DNA from 2 places in the Nonomuraea sp. NPDC050556 genome. Region 1 is predicted to be linked to the other one. Evidence: riboswitches for the same ligand, from Rfam matches in the RefSeq annotation. Region 1 holds a riboswitch; the other holds the start of a gene.

Region 1 (3,091 bases):
CCCGGGCGAGATCGCCGACGACCTCATCAGGCAGCTCGTGCGGGCGGAACCGCAGGGCAGGGCCATCGCGGTGGTGTCGTCCGACCGCGAGGTCGCCGAGTCGGTGCGCAGGATGGGCGCGCGCGCCGTACCCTCGTCGATGTTGCTCAGGCGGCTCGGCCGGGCTTAGGTCACAAATCAGACTTTCTGGTTAGCTGGCCCTTCCCTTTTCTGTACTATTTCCCCCCAGGTGTGATCACTGGGAGGGCGTGCGCTGTGAGGTTTGGCCGGGTACCGCTGGCCGCGGGCATGGCGGTGGTGGCTCTTCTGCTGCCCCTTGACGGGGCGATGGCCGATCCCAAGCCGACCATCAAGCAGGCCAAGGCCAAGCTCGAGAAGCTCAACGACAAGGCCGACAAGGTCGTCGAGAGCTACAACCAGGCCACCGAGCGGTACAAGAAGGCGAAGAAGGCCTACGGCACGCTCAACGACACCTACAAGCGCAGGCTGGCCACCGTCGCCGGGTTACGCACCCAGATCGTCACCATGGCCGTCAACGAGTACCAGACCGGCGTCATGGGCCACCTGCCCGCGCTCATGGGCGGGGGCGACCCGACGGGCAAGCTCAACGTCATGGCCCTGGTCGACCAGCTCGCCGACGAGCGGTCCGAGCAGCTCACCGCGTTCGACAACCAGAACCGCGAGCTCGTGGCCGACCGCGACAAGGCCAAGACGGCGCTGGCGTCGGCCGACAAGGAGCGCGACGCGGTCGCCAAGGACCGGGCCGACGTGCTCAAGCTGGTCGCCCAGCAGAAGAAGCTGCTGGTGAAGCTCGGCGCCTACCGGGCGGGCGACCCCAACAGCACGGGCGTGGAGTACACGGGCTCGGCGTCGGGCAACGCGGCGGCCGTCCTGGAGTTCGCCTTCGCGCAGGTGGGCAAGCCGTACCAGTTCGGCGGTACGGGGCCGGGCAGCTGGGACTGCTCGGGGCTGACGCAGGCGTCGTGGCGGGCCGGTGGCGTGTCGCTGCCGCGCACGACGTGGGAGCAGTGGTCGTGGGGGGCGAACCGCAAGGTGCCGCTCGACTCGCTGCAGCCGGGGGACCTGATCTTCAGCGAGGGTCTGGGGCACGTCAGCATCTACGCGGGGGACGGCAAGATCGTCCACGCGCCGCAGACGGGTGACGTGGTCAAGATCGTCGCCCTTTCCGACTACGGCAGGCCGCTCGTCGGCGCTATCCGCCCGTAGTCCCTTTTCACCATCTTTCCGGTACGGCGCGCCGTACCGGAACTCAGCCATGCCCTGAAACGGATGTGACTGGAGTGACGGATGGGGTTTGACAGACCCTGTGAGGGGCGCGATGTGAGCAGGGTCACATATCGATAACAGAGCCCCATGTCCAGCAGGGGTATCTCGTCTTACTGACGGAAAGATGGATCTTTACTCTTTGCTTACGCTTTGCCGAGCCGTGGCGAGACGAGTACCTTCTGGCTCCGCGGCGGCAAGCCATGACGCCCGCGAAGTGAATCCGTTGGCCGCCGCCCACCAGAACGACCCCCGGCGGCCTGCCGAATTCGTGCAGCCAGGAGGCACGGAGCCGGGGAACCATCGATCCCATTCCCCCGGGATCAGGGGTGAATCGGCGCATCACGCGCCGTAGGGCGACTTCCACGCCCGAATCCGTCAGCTAACCCGGTAGGCATTCGTGGAAGTCCCAAGGAGACAATCCTGTCTACCTCCCTGCAATTCCCCCGTTTGTCGCGCCTAGCCCGCATCTCTCTGAGCGGGATCGCCATGACGATGACCGTGACAGCCGGGGGCGTCGCCCTCCAGGCTGCCTCGGCCCAGGCGGCGACGGCGAGCACCACCACCACGACCGCGAAGCCCGCCAAGGTGACGCGGTCGGCGAAGGCGGCGAAGGCCGCCCGGCAGAAGGCGAGGGCCGGCAAGGCCGTCGCCGTGGCCAAGAAGCAGCTCGGTGACCCCTACCGCTACGGCGCGACGGGCCCAGGCTCCTTCGACTGCTCCGGACTCGTCCAGTACGCCTGGAGGAAGGCCGGAGTGAAGATCCCGCGCGTGACGAACAGCCAGTACGCACGCATCAGGACCAAGGTCTCCTGGGGCAACCTCCGCCCGGGCGACCTGATGTTCTTCCACGGGAAGGGCCACGTGGGCATGTATGTCGGCAACGGCAAGATGATCCACTCGCCGAGCTCGGGTAAGACGGTCCGCATCGAGAAGCTCAGCGGATGGCGGAAGTCGTCGTTCGCGGGAGCGGTGCGTCCCGGCGCGTGACCCCTTCGTGCAGGCCCCGTCCCGACGTGGGACGGGGCTTTCACGCGTACGGCCCGGCTACGCTCTTTGAGCGTGTCCCTCCTCCTCAGAGCATCGCTGGCGGCCCTCGCCGTCCTGGCGGTCTGCGTGGGGAGCGCACCACCGCCGACCAGTGACCTGACCCGGCGCGCCGAGCTCGCGGCCGAGCGGGTGTCGGCCATCCTGGGGGTCCCCGTACATCCCGTCGTGGTGGTCCCGTCCTCCGACGGCGAAGCGGCGAGGCTCGCAGGGGTCGGGTCCGTCGACGGGCTCGCCGCGCTGGCCGACCGCGGCCGCGTCATCGTCGTGCCGGGCAACTTCGCCAAGCTCACCCCCACCGGCCGCGACGTCGTCCTCACCCACGAGCTCACCCACGTCGCGGCGGGCACCGGCGGCGTCCCCGCCTGGCTGCGCGAGGGTTTCGCCGACTACGTCGCCTACCGCGACGCCGGGCTGCCGGTGAAGGTCGCGGCGGCGGAACTGGCCGGAGACGTGCGCGCCGGTCGCCTGCCGTACGAGCTCCCAGGACCTCAGGACTTCGCCCCGGGCGCCGTGCGGCTGGCCCAGGCGTACCAGGAGGCGTGGCTGGCGTGTCGCTTCGTCGCCGAGCGCTTCGGTGAGGACAGGCTGGTGAGGCTCTATCGTGATCCGACGTCGCTCGGCATCACCCGAGGATGGCGTGAGTACGTGCTCGAACAACTGGGGTGACTATGGGCGAAGTGAGAGAACGGCGGCAGCTCGGGGTCGCGCTCGCGGGGCTCGGCGCGGTGATCCTCGTCGTGGTGTGGCTCACCACGCC
Region 2 (3,091 bases), on a different contig from region 1:
ATCAGCGTCGAAGCCGACATCCGTACCCTCGCCACGACCGTCAGCGAGATCTTCCTGCTGTCCACGTGAACACCGGGTCAGCCGCCCGGCGGTTCGTCGTGACAGTCGGACCAGGTGCGGCAGGTGGGCGCTGGGCCGGACCCGTCGTCAGGCGGCTCCTCCGGCCCGGTGCCCACCTTCGTCGGTTTGGGGGTCACGGTGACCTTCTTCGTCACGGTGACCGTCGGCTTGGGGGTACGGCGGACCCGCGGCGGTTCCGTGCTCCTGGTCGGCGTGGGTTTGTGTGAGGCCGACGGGGTTGGGGTGGCCTTGCGCCGCGGCGACAGGGTGGGGGCCGGGCTGCGCACGAGCGGCTCGAAACTCACCGGCCCACCGGCTGACACGGACACCGACGAGGACACAGGTCCGGGCGGGGGAGCGTCCGGCCAGGTGACCCAGAGCCCGAACCCCACCCCGGCAGCCAGAACCGCCACCAACCCGACGGTCAGCCGCCAGGGGAACCCCGGCGGTTCCGGGCCCAGGTAGGGCTCGTCGGGCGGGGGCACGGGCGCGGGCAGAGGGTTGTAGAGCCTGCGGTCGCCCCCGCTGCGGGCATGGCGTCCTGCGGGCGGGTCGTCCACATCGCCTCCGTATGATGCGCGGTCCGCCTCAAGCCTGCCGCACCCATACGAGGATCACCACCCCAAATCCACAGGAACCCCTCAGGCCTCCAGAATCCCGACCGCATACAAGAAGGGGGTATCCCTTACGCGTCGCCAGATCCCTGGCTCTGTCACGCCGTCCGGGAGGCCGGTTGCCCGCCGTACGGGTCAGTACATGGAGATGTGGACGTGGTCGTAGTGGTTGGCGGTGATGCCGCCGCGGTCGGACATGCCGCGCCACCCCGACCCCTGGTCGATGCGCTGCTTCCAGATCACGTACTTGACGCCCAGCTTGTCCTTGTTCTTCATCGCCCACGCCGCGATCTGGTCGCCCAGCGCGTTGTTGGCCGCCGACGGCATCGAGCCGCCCGAGCTCATCATGAAGTCGCAGGCCCGCCCCAGCGGATGCTCGCCGTGGTCGTCCACCCGGTAACACCCCACCTCGAACGGCAGGTTGAAGTCCTTCTTGATCAGATCCCGCACCTGACGCATGCGCGGCGTGATGTTGTCGTCCCCCGAAGGGAGCTCAGGCGCCCAGCTCCCGTCCGACCTGCGGCCCGTGCCGTACGGGACCAGGTCGTTCAGCTTCTTCTCGATGTCCTTGATGACATCCTCGGCGTCCTCGCGCTGCCCGGCGACCTCGTCGGTGTCGTCCTTGATCTGCTCGGTGAGCTCGGCCGCCTCGTCCACGGCCTGCTTCTTGGCCGCCCTGGCCGCCGTGACCCCGGCCAGGATGGCCTCCTGCTCGTTGTTGAGCTGGTCGAGTACGGCCCGGCCGCCGATGTTGGGCGACCACATCATGCTCGCCAGCCCCGGGTCGCCGCCCTGGTACGCCATCGCCGCCATCTGGCTGATCTTGGTCTGGGTGTCGGCCAGCGTCTTGTCCGCCGCTGCCAGCCGCTCCTTGGCCGACTGCTCCGCCTTCTTCGCCTTGGCGAGCGCGACCCGCTTGGCGTTGTAGGTCTCGATGAGCTTGTCGACCTTCGTGTTGAGCTTGCTCAGCTCGGCGCGAAGCTGCTTCTCGGTGGGTTTGGGGGCGGCGGCAGCCGTACCCGCTGGGCTGAGAGCCAGGGTGACCGCAGCGAGAACGCCGCAGGCCACGACGCGGGGGAACGTCACTAACTATCCTCTCCTCCTGCCGACCGGGTTAGCTGACGGGTTCGGGCTGGAGTGGCCCTACCACTGAGCAGTGGATTCACCCCGAGGGAGCGGTGGGTCCCCGGTTCCCGGGCTACACGCCCGGGATTAGGCGGCACGGCTGTGACAGCCGATGCTTGAGGGATATTAGTAGTAAAACGACGGTAATGCGACCTCAAGCCGGAATCAATTAGTGATCTACCTGTGATTTAAGCATGGCAGCAGCCTGCTCCGGCGGCACGTCGTTGACGAAAGCGCCCATCGCGGACTCTGAACCGGCCAGGTACTTGAGCTTCCCTGGCGCGCGCCGCACCGTGAACAGTTCGAGATGAAGATATGCGAGGTCACGGCCTTGTCTGACCGGCGCCTGGTGCCATGCGGAGACGTAGGGCATCTTCAGGTCGAACAGGCCGTCCAGCGCCCGCAGCACGCTCGTGTACAGAGGCGCGAACGCGGCGCGCTCGTCATCCGACAGCGCCGTCAGGTCGGGCACCTGCCGGTGCGGATACACGTGCACCTCGAACGGCCAGCGCGCGGCGAACGGGACGAACGCCGTCCACAACTCGTTCGACGCCACCACGCGCTCGCCCGAGGCGCGCTCGGCGGCCAGCCGGTCGGCGAAGACCGTCGGGTTGCTCGCGGCCGCGCGGAGGTGCTGCTGGGTGCGCGGCGTGATGTACGGGTAGGCGTAGATCTGGCCGTGCGGGTGCGGCAGCGTGATGCCGATCTCCTCGCCGCGGTTCTCGAAGCAGAAGACCTGCTCGACGCCGTCGATCGAGGACAGCTCCGCCGTACGGTCCGCCCAGGCCTCCATGACCAGGCCCACCTGGTCGTCGGTGAGCTGGGAGAACGACGAGTTGTGGTCCTCGGTGAAGCACACCACCTCGCAGCGGCCCACCCCCGGCTGGACGTCGTCCCGATAGGTGCCGAGGTGGGTGGAGAAGGAGGGGAAGCGGTTCTCGAACACGACCACGTCGTACGAGCTGGACGGGATCTCCGACAGCCGCTCGCCGTTCGACGGGCACAGCGGGCACTCGTCGGCCGGCGGCAGGAACGTGCGCGTCTGCCGGTGCCCGGCGATCGCCACCCACTCGTCGGTCAGCGCGTCATAACGCAGCTCGGACGCCACAGGCCGGCCCTCCAGCGGCCGCCTGTCCACCGCGCTCCTGTCCGCGTCGTCGCGCCGGTCGAAATAGATCAGCTCTCGGCCGTCGGCCAGGTGGGTGATGGTGCGCTTCACAACGAGTCCTCCGCGATGATCAACTCTCCGACGCGCTCCGCCAGCTCGGAACGCGCCTCCTGGGGCAGCCCGG

What was found. A riboswitch is a leader RNA that binds a small molecule or an ion and turns the genes downstream of it on or off. The one in region 1 is predicted to bind cyclic di-AMP.
Region 2: it holds a riboswitch for cyclic di-AMP, as region 1 does, so the genes downstream of both, ACIBG8_RS37125 (coiled-coil domain-containing protein) here and ACIBG8_RS17805 (C40 family peptidase) in region 1, are expected to answer to the same signal.

Annotation. Positions count from the first base shown of each region.
Region 1 is NZ_JBITGU010000001.1:3,762,687-3,765,777, reverse strand. Features, by position in the region: gene ACIBG8_RS17815 (NYN domain-containing protein) at 1-169, shown strand, start outside; gene ACIBG8_RS17810 (NlpC/P60 family protein) at 256-1,227, shown strand; cyclic di-AMP (ydaO/yuaA leader) riboswitch at 1,536-1,696, shown strand; gene ACIBG8_RS17805 (C40 family peptidase) at 1,774-2,274, shown strand; gene ACIBG8_RS17800 (hypothetical protein) at 2,347-3,000, shown strand; gene ACIBG8_RS17795 (M48 family metallopeptidase) at 3,003-3,091, shown strand, end outside.
Region 2 is NZ_JBITGU010000004.1:23,541-26,631, reverse strand. Features, by position in the region: gene ACIBG8_RS37135 (hypothetical protein) at 1-69, shown strand, start outside; gene ACIBG8_RS37130 (hypothetical protein) at 78-620, opposite strand; gene ACIBG8_RS37125 (coiled-coil domain-containing protein) at 810-1,760, opposite strand; cyclic di-AMP (ydaO/yuaA leader) riboswitch at 1,764-1,903, opposite strand; gene galT (galactose-1-phosphate uridylyltransferase) at 1,969-3,018, opposite strand; gene ACIBG8_RS37115 (DeoR/GlpR family DNA-binding transcription regulator) at 3,015-3,091, opposite strand, start outside.